One region of the Shewanella avicenniae genome, then DNA from elsewhere that is predicted to be linked to it. Evidence: riboswitches for the same ligand, from Rfam matches in the RefSeq annotation. Region 1 holds a riboswitch; the other holds the start of a gene.
The links. A riboswitch is a leader RNA that binds a small molecule or an ion and turns the genes downstream of it on or off. The one in region 1 is predicted to bind lysine.
Positions count from the first base shown of each region.

Region 2: it holds a riboswitch for lysine, as region 1 does, so the genes downstream of both, JYB87_RS13695 (Na+/H+ antiporter NhaC family protein) here and lysC (lysine-sensitive aspartokinase 3) in region 1, are expected to answer to the same signal.

Region 1 is NZ_CP071503.1:3,478,541-3,486,296, forward strand. It holds gene tkt (transketolase) at 1-1,070, opposite strand, end outside; gene metK (methionine adenosyltransferase) at 1,471-2,622, shown strand; gene arcA (two-component system response regulator ArcA) at 2,790-3,506, opposite strand; gene JYB87_RS15410 (DUF3293 domain-containing protein) at 4,041-4,472, shown strand; lysine riboswitch at 4,564-4,739, shown strand; gene lysC (lysine-sensitive aspartokinase 3) at 4,870-6,222, shown strand; gene fusA (elongation factor G) at 6,545-7,756, opposite strand, start outside.
Region 2 is NZ_CP071503.1:3,080,217-3,087,972, forward strand. It holds gene JYB87_RS13690 (M3 family metallopeptidase) at 1-1,447, shown strand, start outside; gene JYB87_RS13695 (Na+/H+ antiporter NhaC family protein) at 1,579-3,138, opposite strand; lysine riboswitch at 3,214-3,405, opposite strand; gene JYB87_RS13700 (electron transfer flavoprotein subunit alpha/FixB family protein) at 3,483-4,406, opposite strand; gene JYB87_RS13705 (electron transfer flavoprotein subunit beta/FixA family protein) at 4,408-5,160, opposite strand; gene JYB87_RS13710 (H-NS histone family protein) at 5,460-5,849, shown strand; gene JYB87_RS13715 (amidohydrolase family protein) at 6,018-7,756, shown strand, end outside.

The DNA.
Region 1 (7,756 bases):
GCAATGCCTTCGCCTTTGGCTTGGCATTCTTCGATGAAGGCTTGTGCTTTGGCTTCAAACTCTGCTGGCAGTTCGCCTTTCAGCACGCGACGCTCATATTCAGCCGCCAGTTCAGGATAGGCTTTCGCATATGCAGCGAACTTGTCATTCCATGCAGCTTCGCGAGCAGTACCTGTTTCCTTAGCGTCCCAACCTGCGTATACATCAGCAGGGATTTCAAATGGGGCATAAGGCCAGCCTAAGAATTCACGTGCTGCAGCGATTTCAGCATCACCCAGCGGTGAACCGTGGCAATCGTGGCTGCCTGATTTGTTTGGCGAACCGAAACCGATGATCGTTTTACAGCAGATCATGGTTGGTTTGTCGGTAACGGCTTTTGCTGCTTCGATTGCGGCACGGATGGCGTCGCTGTCGTGACCATCCACATCGGCAATCACATGCCAGCCATAAGCTTCAAAACGTTTTGGTGTGTTGTCGGTGAACCAACCTTCAACGTGACCGTCGATAGAGATACCGTTGTCATCCCAGAAAGCGATCAGTTTACCCAGCCCCAAAGTACCGGCCAAGGAGCAAGCTTCGTGAGAGATACCTTCCATCAAGCAACCATCGCCGAGGAAACAGTAGGTATAGTGATCAACAATGTCATGACCGTCACGGTTGAATTGTGCAGCCAGTGTTTTTTCAGCAATTGCCATACCGACTGCGTTGCTGATCCCCGCGCCCAATGGGCCAGTGGTGGTTTCAACACCTGGGGTATAGCCATATTCTGGGTGACCTGGGGTCTTTGAATGCAACTGACGGAACTGTTTCAGATCGTCAATGCTCAGATCGTAACCCGTCAAATGCAGCAGTGAGTAGATCAGCATTGAGCCATGGCCGTTTGACAGGACGAAACGATCTCGGTCTGACCATTTTGGATTGTTCGGGTTGTGCTTGAGGAAATCGTTCCACAGCACTTCAGCAATATCAGCCATGCCCATCGGTGCGCCTGGGTGACCTGAATTTGCCTTTTGAACTGCGTCCATACTGAGTGCACGGATAGCGTTAGCGAGTACTTTCCGAGAAGACATGCTCTCTCCTGCTTAAAATGTGTGAGGTCTTAGAGGGTAAAAATGTGATGGGCATCATTTTCACGCAGAGTGACTAATGAATCAAATAAAATTCCATCAATTCGTATTGCGATTTAGCTATAAAAAACTACAAATGACCACAAATCATTCAACATTATTGAAAGCTTATTAACAAAATGCTAATCGCAATCGAAAATCCTCAACCATGTAGTGCTGCGCGTCGCCCCATCAAACCCCGTTGTTCGTTAGATGTTCAATAATTTGCACGATAGCTAATGCACAATTTCTGACATTGGGGGTGTTATCAGCCCCATTTTTGATTAAAATAGACGTCTAGATGGAAAAGCATCTAAACTGCTTTTACCGAGTTGTCACACTCACTAACGAGATTTTCCCTATTATGGCAAGACACCTGTTTACCTCTGAGTCGGTCTCAGAAGGACATCCAGACAAAATCGCCGATCAGATTTCTGATGCGGTGCTCGACGCCATTTTGGCCCAAGACCCAAAGGCCCGCGTCGCATGTGAAACCTATGTCAAAACTGGCATGGTAATGGTTGGCGGTGAAATCACCACTTCTGCATGGGTTGATATTGAAGAATTAACCCGTAAAACCGTTCGCGAAATTGGTTACACCAGCTCAGAAATGGGTTTTGATGCCAACTCTTGTGCGGTGTTGAGCGCGATTGGTAAACAATCACCAGACATCAACCAAGGCGTGGATCGCAAAGATCCTAAAGAACAAGGCGCCGGTGACCAAGGCTTGATGTTCGGTTACGCCAGCAACGAAACTAGCGTGCTGATGCCAGCCCCTATTACTTATGCGCACGCATTGGTAAAACGTCAATCTGAAGTACGTAAAGCAGGCATTCTGCCTTGGTTACGTCCAGATGCGAAATCACAAGTGACCTTCGCCTATGACGAAGGCAAAATTGTGGGCATCGACGCTATCGTGTTGTCAACCCAGCACGGTGAAGAAGTCTCAATGAAAGAGCTGCAAGAAGGTGTGATGGAAACCATCATCAAACCGACTCTGCCAGCAGAATGGTTGACCAAAGAGACCAAATATTTCATCAACCCAACTGGTCGTTTCGTGATCGGTGGTCCAATGGGTGACTGTGGTCTGACTGGCCGTAAAATCATCGTAGATACTTACGGTGGTATGGCACGTCACGGCGGTGGTGCGTTCTCAGGTAAAGATCCATCAAAAGTTGACCGTAGTGCGGCATACGCTGCACGTTACGTTGCCAAAAACTTGGTGGCTGCAGGTCTAGCTGACCGTTGTGAAATCCAAGTGTCTTACGCGATTGGTGTGGCTGAGCCAACTTCTATCAGCGTAGAAACCTTTGGTACTGGTAAACTGTCTGAAGAAAAATTGGTGCAATTAGTGCGTCAACACTTCGACCTGCGCCCATACGGCCTGACTGAAATGTTGGATCTGGCACGCCCAATCTATCAAGCAACGGCAGCATACGGCCACTTCGGTCGTGAAGAGTTCCCATGGGAGAAGACCGACAAGGTTGAAATCCTGAAAGCGGACGCTGGCCTGTAATTCGATGAGTCAGCAATGTCGCCAAATAAAGTCGCCAAGTGCGGCTTTATTTTTGCCCGTCATCTGCGGTGTTACGCGCATAAAAAAGAGCCCGGTTGGGCTCTTTCTTTATCGCTATTAGCCAGCGGTCGTCGCTATAGCTATTGCAATCAACGCGCTCGGTGTCATTAGTCTTCTAAATGACCGCAGAAACGATAACCTTCACCATGAATAGTGGCGATGATTTCAGGAGTTTCCTGATGGTTTTCGAAGTGCTTACGAATACGACGGATCGTCACATCGACAGTACGGTCATGTGGCTTCAGTTCGCGGCCAGTCATCTTCATCAGCAATTCAGCGCGGGTCAGGATCTTGCCTGGGTTTTCAACAAAGTGCAGCATGGCGCGGAATTCAGAACGTGGCAGCTTGTGCGCTTCGCCTTCTGGGTTCACCAAAGAGCGGCTGTTCACATCCAGCGTCCAACCATTGAATGCATATGCTTCAATCGCAGACTTTTCTTCAGGCTCTGAGCTCACACTGGTGACACGCGTCAACAGGTTGCGTGCACGAATGGTCAATTCACGTGGGTTGAAAGGCTTAGTGATGTAGTCATCAGCGCCAATTTCCAAGCCCAAGATTTTATCCACTTCGTTGTCACGACCAGTGAGGAAGATCAAGCCAATGTTGTTGATTTCACGCAATTCGCGGGCTAACAACAAACCGTTTTTACCTGGCAAGTTGATATCCATTACTACCAGATTAATTTTGTTCTCTTGTAACGCTTTGTGCATCTCCGCACCGTCGTTTGCTTCTGAAACGACATATCCTTCAGCTTCGAAAATGCTTCTCAGAGTGTTACGGGTAACAGCTTCGTCTTCTACAATAAGAATGTGCGGGTTTTGCATATCATTTACCTAAATAAATCAGTGGATTCTAACCATGAGCTGCGCTCATGCCTGTATCGCTCTGCTAATTCCAATACGTTGAATTTTAATGGCTATTAACCAAAATCAGGTTACACAGTCAGTACTTCATGATTAGTTGAATTTTTGTGTACAACAAAGGTGTACGAAATGTAATAACTCAGATACTCAGTGTGGCATTAAGTTCCAGCTTATTCTTGAATATCCGGTCAAAATTCTTTCTCGTTCAGGAACCGAACAGCTTGGCACGACTCAAGTTGCGCCTAGCAAATATCCTGTTCGGTGGCAATCGAGCAAACTTGTGATCGTTAGCCGATATTGTACTCTTATTGGGCATTTGTTAACAAATGAAATGTTAACAAATTTGCCGCAAAAGCCCATTTTCAAGGGATTTTTAGTTAAATAAGGGACGGTTTGTCCCAAAGATTGATAAAGTTCGTCACATAAGAGAATTACTTTGGATTTTGTTTCGGCTTTGCTAGACTACTGCGAGCTATCTTTAGGAGCCGCTTAAGAATGGACGTAGCGTTCAAACAGCTCTGGCAACATTATCAAAATAGTTGTTTTTTGCTGACTCAATATTTAAATCCCCCGTGCGCATTTGCCATTATTACTGCCAGTAACCCTTTGGGTATTCTCCTTTCCAGCAGTCAAAATCGTTTACGAGACAAACAACTTCAGCAAGATATTCATCAAAGTGGCTGTGCTTATCGCGCCATGATGGGTGCCTCTCCCGATTTACAACATATGGAAAAAAGCTGGGCGGTCTATCTCGATCAAGCCAGTGCACATCAGTTAGCCCATAAGTATCAGCAAAATGCTTTCTACTACGTAGAGAACGGCCACATCCATCTAATCCCTTGCCACAGTAAAGCTGAGCCGGTAACCATGGGTGAATTTAGTCAGTATGTTCGTATCGTTGAAGAGCTGCCAGAGATCTTAGACTAATACCTCTTTTGGCTGGTTTTGCACGAAAACTACACGCCAGCGTTGACAATGTAGCCATAGCACTGTAATTTTCCTTCTCCTTCCTTTGGGAAGAAACAGAAGAGGAGCGTCTACTAGGTAGTGAGTTTGAGGATACCAATTATCCACTGACAACTCATGAGGGAGATAGACGCCGAGGTTAACGTGAGATTGGTAGCGCGTTTACCGGTTGGTTAGGCTGAATCCTAACGACTGTCACCGTATTTTTGGTGGAGAGCTTCTGGTGTGACCATCGCTTTTCCCTTCTTAGGGTGCCTTGTACTAGCACCAGGCTCTTCGAACGAAATTTGTTCGGAGCTGACATGAAATTCAATCCAGTTACAGTTTGTGTATTCTTCCCATGTGGGAGGGTCTGCTAATGTCTTTAGTTGTCGCAAAATTTGGCGGTACTTCCGTCGCTGACTACAGCGCGATGAATCGTTGTGCCGATATTGTGCTAAATAATCCTAACACTCGGGTTGTGGTCGTAAGCGCCTCAAGCGGTGTGACCAACTTACTGGTGGAATTAGCCCAAGCAAACCTCACCGAGGCGCAACGATTAGCACTGTTGAAAAAAATTGCGCAAATCCAGTATGCCATCGTGGATTGCCTAGCCCGTCCTGACGATGTTAGCGCGGCGATAGATCGTTTACTGAGCAAGGTTGACGTATTGAGTCAACAGTTCCAAGCCGATCCAAACAAAGCCACTGCCGATGAATTGTTATCACTCGGTGAGCAGTGTTCATCACAGTTGTTTGCCGCGGTGATCAGAGAACGTGGCGTAGTGTCATCAGCCTTTGATGTGCGCCAAGTGATGCGTACCGACAGTTTATTTGGTCGTGCAGAACCGCAAATTGCTGAGCTGAAAGCACTTGCCACAGAAAAACTGCAGCCATTGCTCGCCAGCCAAATTATCGTAACCCAAGGCTTTATTGGTGCCGATGAAGAAGGCCGTACTACTACCTTAGGCCGTGGTGGCTCAGACTACTCTGCGGCCTTGCTCGCTGAAGCGTTAAATGCTGATGCAGTAGAAATTTGGACTGACGTGCCAGGGATTTTCACCACGGATCCACGCTTAGCACCAAATGCTACTGCGATTCCTGAGATCAGCTTTAACGAAGCTGCGGAAATGGCCACCTTTGGTGCGAAAGTGTTGCACCCAGCAACGATTCTGCCTGCAGTCAGACAACAGATTCAGGTGTTTGTCGGTTCTAGCAAAGCGCCAGAATTAGGTGGCACTTGGATTCGCCATCAAGTTGATAATCCGCCAGTTTACCGTGCGGTTGCGTTACGTCGCGACCAAACCTTGTTAAACCTACACAGCTTGCAGATGTTGCACGCTCAAGGCTTCTTGGCACAAACCTTTGCAACCTTAGCCAAACACAAAATCAGTGTGGATTTGATTACCACCTCTGAAGTGAACGTGTCGCTGACGCTGGATAAAACCGGTTCCGACTCTAGCGGTCAAGGTCTGCTGACTGAAGCGCTGCTGCAAGAACTGTCACAACACTGCCGAGTGCGCGTTGAAGATAAGTTGGCGTTGGTGGCAATCATTGGTAACCGTATCGCGACCACAGCTGGCATCTGCCAGAAGGTGTTTACCGTGTTGGCACCGCACAATGTGCGAATGATTTGCCAAGGCGCAAGCCCACACAACTTATGTGTGTTGGTACATGAGTCAGAAGCTGCAGATGTGGTTGCAGCGTTGCACCGCGATTTATTCGAACAGTAAGCTCAAACCCGTTGTTCTCAGTCTTATGGTCGCCGAGCATTGTGGCGGCCATTAGATTGCACAGAATCTGCAAAATCCTCAACATCTTCACAATCAGTGCTGCACTTCCCCTAGTGCGTAGTGGCTGTTATCCCACTATTTTTCGCTGCGTTTTATTCAAGCATCTTACGCTGACCGGCGCATTGCATGTGTTGTTCAACCGCATCGTAGACTCACGTCTGTAATCGCTCGGATTGTATCGGCTGAAAAGTTTCTGCTGCAAAAGCTACAGGCACAAAAAAGCCCGCATTCGCGGGCTTTTCATTAATTAGCGCAGCAACGCTTATTTAGCAGCAGCTTTTTTCGCTTTAGTTTCTGCGATAACTTTTTCAGCTACGTTAGCAGGACATGCAGAGTAGTGTGAGAACTCCATAGAGAACTGACCACGACCTGAAGTCATTGTACGCAGAGTACCGATGTAGCCGAACATTTCAGCCAATGGCACGTCAGCTTTAACGCGAACGCCAGTCAGACCAGCTTCTTGGTCTTTGATCATGCCGCGACGACGGTTCAAGTCACCGATCACGTCACCAACGTGGTCATCTGGAGTGAACACGTCAACTTTCATGATAGGTTCCAACAACTGTGGACCCGCTTTTGGCATAGATTGACGGAACGCGCCTTTTGCTGCGATTTCAAACGCGATGGCTGATGAGTCAACTGCGTGGTAAGAACCATCGAACAGGTCAACTTCAACGTCCAATACTGGGAAGCCAGCCAAAGGACCTTCGCTCATCATTGATTTGAAACCGAATTCAACTGCTGGCCAGAATTCACGAGGTACGTTACCACCAACAACTGATGATACGAACTTGAAGCCAGAGTTTGGTTCGCCTGGACGGATGCGGTAATCGATCTTACCGAATTGACCAGAACCACCAGATTGCTTCTTGTGAGTGTAGCTGTCTTCAACGGCTTTGGTGATGGTTTCACGGTAAGCCACTTGAGGAGCACCAACAGTCAATTCAACACCGTGAGTACGTTTCAGGATGTCTACTTTAATGTCCAAGTGCAGTTCACCCATACCTTTCAGGATGGTGTCGCCAGTTTCTTGGTCAGTTTCAACTTGGAATGATGGATCTTCAGCAACCATTTTACCCAGTGCGATACCCAGTTTCTCAGAAGCACCTTTGTCCTTCGGAGTTACTGCGATAGAGATTACTGGAGTTGGGAAGATCATCGGTTCCAGAGTACATTCATGCTTAGGATCACACAGAGTGTGACCAGTCTGAACGTTCTTCATACCTACAACTGCAATGATGTCGCCAGCTTGTGCGCTATCGATTTCAGCACGGTCGTTAGCGTGCATCATCACCATACGACCAACACGTTCGGTCTTGCCGGTCGCGCTGTTCAGAATGGTGTCACCCTTGTTCAGTTTACCTGAGTAGATACGGATAAAGGTCAGAGCACCGAAACGGTCGTCCATGATCTTGAACGCCAACGCGCGGAATGGCTCATCAACAGATACAGTCGCAACTTCACCAGTTTCTTC
Region 2 (7,756 bases), 400 kb from region 1:
TACCGCTATCCGCAACGCGGCCAAAGATGCGGCAGATGCCGGTCATGAAGGCCAATACCTGCTTAATATTACCAATACCACCCGCCAGCCAGTGTTGGCTCAGTTGACTGACCGCGACTTACGTCAACAAGTGTGGCAAGCCTCATCAAGCCGCGGTTTAACTGGCGACAACGAGACCGCCTCGTTGGTAGCACGTTTAGCACAACTGCGCGCTCAAAAAGCACAACTGCTTGGCTTTGAAAACTGGGCGACCTATCGCTTAGCACCACAAATGGCCAAAACCCCAACCGCTGTGTTCGACATGTTTGGCTCTATGGTGCCAGCTGTAGTGAAAAACACTGAAAAAGAAGCTGCGGCCATTCAAGCCATGATCAAACAAACTGGCGCTGATTTTGAGCTGCAGCCTTGGGATTGGGCCTTCTATGCTGAAAAGGTGCGCAAAGCCCAATACGACCTCGATGAAAGCAGCCTCAAGCCGTATTTTGAATTTAACCGCGTATTACAAGATGGCGTATTCTTCACCCTTAACCAACTGTACGGAGTCACCTTCAAACCACGCCCAGATCTGCCGGTGTATCACCCAGACGTGAAAGCGTGGGAAGTGTTTGATGCCGATGGCAGCAGCATGGCGATCTTCTATGGCGACTACTACGCCCGTGAAGGCAAACGTGGTGGCGCTTGGATGAGTTCATTCGTGCGTCAAAGCGAGCTGCTCAACCAAAAGCCGGTGGTGGTGAATGTGATGAACATTCAAAAGGCGCCTGACGGCGAGCCGACGTTTGTGAGCTATGACCAAGTGACCACCATGTTCCATGAACTGGGCCATGGCACTCACGGTATGTTCTCAAAAGTGAAATACCCAAGCCTGTCAGGCACAGCGGTATCACGTGACTTTGTTGAATTTCCATCAACCTTTGAAGAAGATTGGGCCGGTCATCCTGATGTACTGGCAAACTATGCCAAGCACTATAAAACTGGCGAACCGCTGCCAGCAGACATGCTCGACAAACTGCTTCGCTCTCGCAGTTTCAACATGGGCTTTGACACCCTTGAATATATGTCAGCCGCGTTGCTGGATTTGGAATGGCATAGCTTAAGTGCCGATGCACCGTTGCAAGATGTTGCCAAATTTGAAGCTGCAGCCTTGGCGAAGCACGGAGTTAACCTGAGCGCCGTGCCACCACGTTATCGCTCAACTTACTTTTCTCATGCCTTCCCTGGTGGTTATAGCGCTAGCTACTACGCCTACATGTGGAGTGAAATCTTGGCAGCCGATGCCTTTGCCTACGTGCAAACGCAAGGCGGCTTGAAGCGCGAAATCGGCATGAAGTTCCGCCAAGCAATTCGTGAAGTGGGCAACAGTGTGCCACCAATGGAAGCGTATGAAAACTTCCGTGGCCAACAGCCAACCACAGATGGCTTACTAAAACGTCGCGGTTTGCTGTAAGTTTTCCGAGTGACACAAAGCAAAAAGCGCAGCCGTTGAGCTGCGCTTTTTCATTGTTTAATTTTTACCGCTCAGTTTTTACAGCATAATTTTCATAGCGTAGTTTGCATAGCGTAAGCTGAATGGCTCAATTAGTTATTGGCGCGCGCTTTTAACCACATCAGCGCGACCACAAATAACACGCTGCAAGTGGCTAATCCCGCTAACACCGAACCGCTAAAGCCCATCACCAAATAACCCGCCATTGATAACAGCGCCACAATCAGCGAATACGGCAGCTGGGTTGTCACATGGTCGATATGATGGCAACTCGCTCCCGTTGACGACAAAATCGTGGTATCCGAAATTGGCGAGCAGTGGTCGCCAAAAACCGAGCCCGACAGCACAGCCGCCATCATCGGCAACATCATACTTTGATGACTGCCCATCGCCATATCCGCCGCGATTGGCAGCATAATGCCAAACGTGCCCCAGCTGGTACCGGTCGAAAACGCCGTAAACCCAGCCAAGACAAAAAGCACCGCAGGCAGCAGCGCGAATGGAATATTGCCGCTGGCGAGGCTCGCCATATATTTGCCAGTTTCAAGCGCGCCAATCACGCCTGAGATGGTCCAAGCAAACAACAGGATGTAGATTGCCGGTAACATCGATTTGGCACCAATCCAAAGCGCATTCGCTATCATCTTGAGCGATAATTTTTGCAACAGCGCCAACACTAAGGTGATTGCCAAGCCGCATAATGCGCCGTAAAACAGCGAGGATGCCACGTCAGTTAATTCAAACGCGCCAATCAAACTAAACTCGAGTTGTTTTTCAGCCAACGCCGCGCCACCAGACGCCAGCATAAAATAGAGTGTGGCGAGCACAAGTACGCCAATTGGCAAGAACAAGCCCAGCACATTACCGCTATCAGCCTCTGTCAGTTCAACTGACGCGCCGGGCGGAACACCTTTTGTTTCATCGTATAACTCACCACGCCGCGCAGCCTGTTCATGTTGGCGCATTGGGCCAATATCTAACTCAAAGTAGGCCACAAAAAACAGCAACAACAGCGCAAAAATCGCGTAGTAGTTCATTGGGATCATCTCAATAAATGCGGTGAGATGGCCAATATCACTCATGCCGTGAGTGGCAAGAATGCCTCCAATGAGCGCGATAATATACGCCCCCCAACTGGACACAGGTGAAATCACACACACAGGTGCCGCGGTGGAATCAAGCAAATAAGCTAACTTCGCACGCGAGATATAGTAGCGGTCTGTCAGTGGCCGCGAGATACTGCCCACCACCAAACTATTAAAGTAATCATCAATAAACACCACGATACCCAACACCATAGTGAGCATTTTGGCATCGCGACGCTTACGAATATGTTGTTTGCCCCAATCGGCAAATGCGCGGGCGGCGCCACTGGTGGTAATCAAAGCGGTGATCATGCCGAGCAAGACTAAAAAGCCCAGTACGAATAGGTTCCAGCTATTCACTGCGCCTTCATCCCAGACTAATGCGGTAACGCGCTGCGCCAGATACACACCCGCATTACTGATATTCCACTGGGTTAGCAGTAAAACCCCCACGAGGATACCGACACCAAGCGACACTAATACCTTGCGAGTGATAATAGCCAATACGATGGCAATAACTGGGGGCAGTAAAGACAATGCCGAATCGGCATAACTGATAATGGTCATACGTCGTTATTCTTTTTGTTAAGTTCAAAAGCATTTGCAGAGCAACGGCGTACACGGCATAAAGCCAAACACCTGAATTTAAGTAGCGCTCCACAGGGCTGAGTCATTGCTCAACCATCTTTCTGTGACAGTGCTGCACCTATTCGGCTACAGCCCCAGCAGTCGACTTGATACTTCTAACTGCTTCGGCACTCAGTCCTTTTATGGCAGGTCAACGGAATCACCCTCGTTGCCATTACTCTTACTGCGTGCACCTCTACTGTCGATTTCCAGGTTAAAGAAACCGACCTAATAAAAAAGCGGCCGAGGGACAAACCTCAGCCGCCTTCTCAATAGTGGCAAGATTAAATCATTTCTATGAATTTCGGCAAGGCTTCAAACAGATCTGCCTCTAAACCGTAATCCGCAATTTGGAAGATAGGCGCCTGTGGATCTTTGTTGATTGCCACGATCACTTTGGAGTCTTTCATCCCTGCCAGATGCTGGATAGCGCCAGAAATCCCCACCGCGATATAAAGTGCTGGCGCCACAATTTTACCGGTCTGCCCAACTTGCAGATCATTCGCCACAAAGCCTGCATCGACCGCAGCGCGACTAGCACCGACAGCACCACCGAGCCTATCTGCCAGTTGCTCTATCAGGCCGAAATTCTCCGCACTGCCAAGCGCGCGACCACCGGCGACCACCACATTGGCGCTGCCAAGTTCAGGCCGCTCGGACTGCAATTCGGTTTTACTGACAAACTCGCTCAACGGCGCAAACACTTGTTCAACCGCAGTTATAGTCGCGCTGCCATCAGCGCTCGCAGCATCAAACGCAGTACTGCGAATTGAGACAACTTTCACTGCATCCAAACTTTTGACTGTCGCCAATGCATTGCCTGCATAAATTGGCCGTACAAAGGTGTCACTATCTTGAATGGCAACGATCTCGGAAATCATAGCCACATCGAGTAACGCGGCCACTCTAGGTAACAAATCCTTACCAAATGCACTGGCGACGGTGACAATGTGGCTATATTCGGCCGCATTAGCGACCACCAACTCACTGATATTTTCTGCTAATTGATGTTGATAAACCGTGTGATTGGCCAGCAACACTTGCGTGACACCACTCAATTTGGCGGCAGCATCGGCGACCGCTTGGCAATCAGCCCCAGCAACTAACACATGCACCGCTTGGCCGAGCTGAGTGGCTGCGGTAACCGCTTTGGCGACATCCGCTTTTAGCTGGGCATTATCATGTTCTGCAATTACTAACACCGCCATATCAGATCACCTTCGCTTCGTTTTTAAGTTTATCAATCAGGGCTTCAACCGAGTCCACCATCACACCGGCACAACGCTGCGCTGGCGGCGTCACGCTGATAATCTGTTGATGCGCTTTTAGAGTGACACCTAAACCGGCGGCATCCGTCGTTTCTAGCGGCTTACGCTTCGCCTTCATAATGTTGGGTAATGTGGCGTAGCGTGGTTCATTGAGGCGCAGATCTGCAGTCAATACCGCTGGCAGCGGCAATTTCAATACCTGAACACCACCATCAACTTCGCGGGTCACAGCGATGCTCTGCTCATCTAACAACTCAACGTCAGAGACAAAGGTCGCTTGAGGCAACTTAGCTAACGCGGATAACATCTGCCCGGTTTGGTTGTTATCCCCGTCGATTGACTGTTTACCAAGCAGCAACAGCTGTGCTTGCTCCTTTTGTTGCACTGCATGCAGCAGTTTGGCAATAGATAAAGGTTCAAGCGCTTGGTCATGCACCACGTGCAGCGCGCGATCAGCACCGAGTGCTAATGCCGTACGCAGCTGCTCTTGCGCTGCAGCAGGGCCGACCGTGACCACCACCACTTCGGTTGCCTTACCCGCTTCTTTCAAGCGTATCGCTTGCTCTACTGCGATTTCACAAAACGGATTTAGCGCCATTTTGACATTGGCGGTGTCGACATCGGTCTGCTCAGCATTGACTCTGACCTTGACGTTGGCATCGACAACGCGTTTTACCGCTACCAATACTTTCATTACTCATTCCTTCACTACTGTCGTATTAGCCACGACCTGTTGCTCTCAATGGCAGACTCTAATTTAAGCTTACGTTTACGTCAACATCAAATTCAAACAGATGTTTTAACATAAAAATCCTTCTTATATGTAGGGTATTTTGGCTGTCATTATAATTTTGAAATAGCTTGTGCCAGAAAATAAACTAATTAAATAAAAAAATGACATTATGAAGATAATTTTATTTGATTATATGGTTTCTTATTTCTATTATTTACCCATTAAAAATTTCGCATTGTATTAAAGGAAGAAAATTCAACATGAACGAATTTCTCGAAATATTGACTCATGGTCGTCGCTTTAAGGCTGCAGTTAAAGAACTGAGTGTAGAAGAGCTGAAATCTCTGGCTGAAAAACTGGAAAAGATTATCGTTGAACGTGATGCAGAAGCTAAAGAAGAAGAAGCACTGCAAGCTGCACGTATTGCGAAAATCGAAGAGATTCGTCAGCAAATGGAATCAGTTGGCCTGTCTGTTGAAGATTTGGGCGTTGTGGTTGCTAAACCAACCAAAAAACGCGCACCACGTCCAGCTAAGTACCAAATTGAAGTTGATGGTGAAATGGTAACTTGGACTGGCCAAGGTCGTATGCCAACCGTATTTAAGAATGAAGTTGATAACGGTCGTTCAATGGACGACTTCCTTATCTAAGAAATGCTATTTCATAAATTAAAAAGCCCCGATATTCGGGGCTTTTTTGTGCAATTAATTTGAAACAACCACTTTCAATTTAATTACATTAGTTGCATAGATTTTACATTTTCGCTCATGTACCTTGTAAACTGCGGCAAACTAAAACTAACAAGGGTCTGAGCATCAATGAAAATACTCCTCCCCATCGGCTTACTGCCCCTAGTAAGCATGGGTGCCTTTGCTGGCGATGGCCAGCAAAGCGATAACACCCCGAGCCTCACTGCGCTCACACATGCCACCTTAGTGCTGTCTCCAGGCCAGCAACTAAACGATGCAACACTGGTGATTGAAAAAAATCGCATCAAAGCGATATTGCCAAATAACGATGTGCCTGCCGGCGCTTACGTTATTAATCTTAAAGGTTATACCGTATACCCAGGTTTTATTGACCCTTATAGCGACTACGCCATTGAATATAAGCCAACAACTGAAAAATATGAGCCGCCCGTCTATGAAATAAAACGGATCGGCGGTAATGCCGCTAATGGTGCTATTCATGCTGAAAAAGATTGGTTCAGTTATGTGTATCCCGATAACAAAGCGGCAGCAAAATGGTTAAATAATGGTTTCACTAGCGTACAAAGTGCCTATATGGACGGCATATTTCGCGGCACAGGAGTGAGCTTATCTTTAGCAGATAAAACCGCTAACCAAGTGATCTATAAAGCACGCACGCAACAATTTATCTCGTTTGATAAAGGTAGCTCGCCACAAGATTATCCCAGCTCATTGATGGGTAGTATCGCGCTAATACGTCAGACATTTAGTGATGCTCGTTGGTATAACGAAAATATGGCAAAAGCCAAAGAGTATCCAGAAATGCAAGCGCCCGAGTTTAATATCGCATTAGAAAAACTTGGGTCATTAAAAAACACTGGCGCAATATTTGAAACTACCGACCTTAATAATCAATTACGTGCTGCGAAACTGTTAAAAACAGAAAAATTACCTATTCACTTATTAGGTAATGGTCAAGAGTATGCGCGGGTTGATGAATTGCGACAATACAACCCACAAATCATTCTGCCGTTAAATTATCCAGCAGCACCTGATGTCACCGATGAAGAAAAAGCCAATAACACAACCCTTTCCGAATTACGCCATTGGGAACGCGCACCAAGCAATGCGGCAGTTTTGGCAAAAAATAAAATCCCGTTTGCATTTACCCAACACGGGATTGATGCCAGCGCCTTTTGGCCGCGGCTGAAATCAGCGGTCAGCGCTGGCTTATCAGAGCAACAAGCATTAGCCGCACTAACCACGGAAGCCGCCAACGTGGCAGGCATCGACGATATTGCCGGTAAGATTGCCCCCGGCTATATGGCAGATTTGGTCGTCGCTAAAGGTAATTTATTTACCGATGGCAGCATCGTCAGCGTTTGGACCCAAGGTGAGCAGCACAAACTGGTGCCAGATAGCGCCCAATGGGCCGGCGAATATGTGCTGAATCTTGGCACACTGGAATTAACGCTCAATCTCGACGTACCGCAATCAGCAACAGGCAAAGCATCAGGTACCTTGTCTGCCGGTGATGCCGAATTAAAGGTCTCTCATTTAACCATTACTGAAGATAAAGTGACTTTCAGTGCTGAATTAACGGCAGCAGGCATCAGCGGGATTAGCCGTTTCAGCCTATGGCGCGATCAGCAAGGCCTGCAAGGGCGCCACATTGGTGCCGATGGCAGTATTGAGCCGATTAACGGCAAGCCGTTGCTGACTGAAGCTGCTGAAACAACCGCTGCCAAGAAAACAGAGTCTGCAGCACCAACTTACCTGTCAAAACAGGTATATCCGGTGCAAGCCTTTGGCGTTGCGTCTTTGCCCCAAGCAGAAAACCTGCTAATTAAAAATGCCACAGTGTGGAC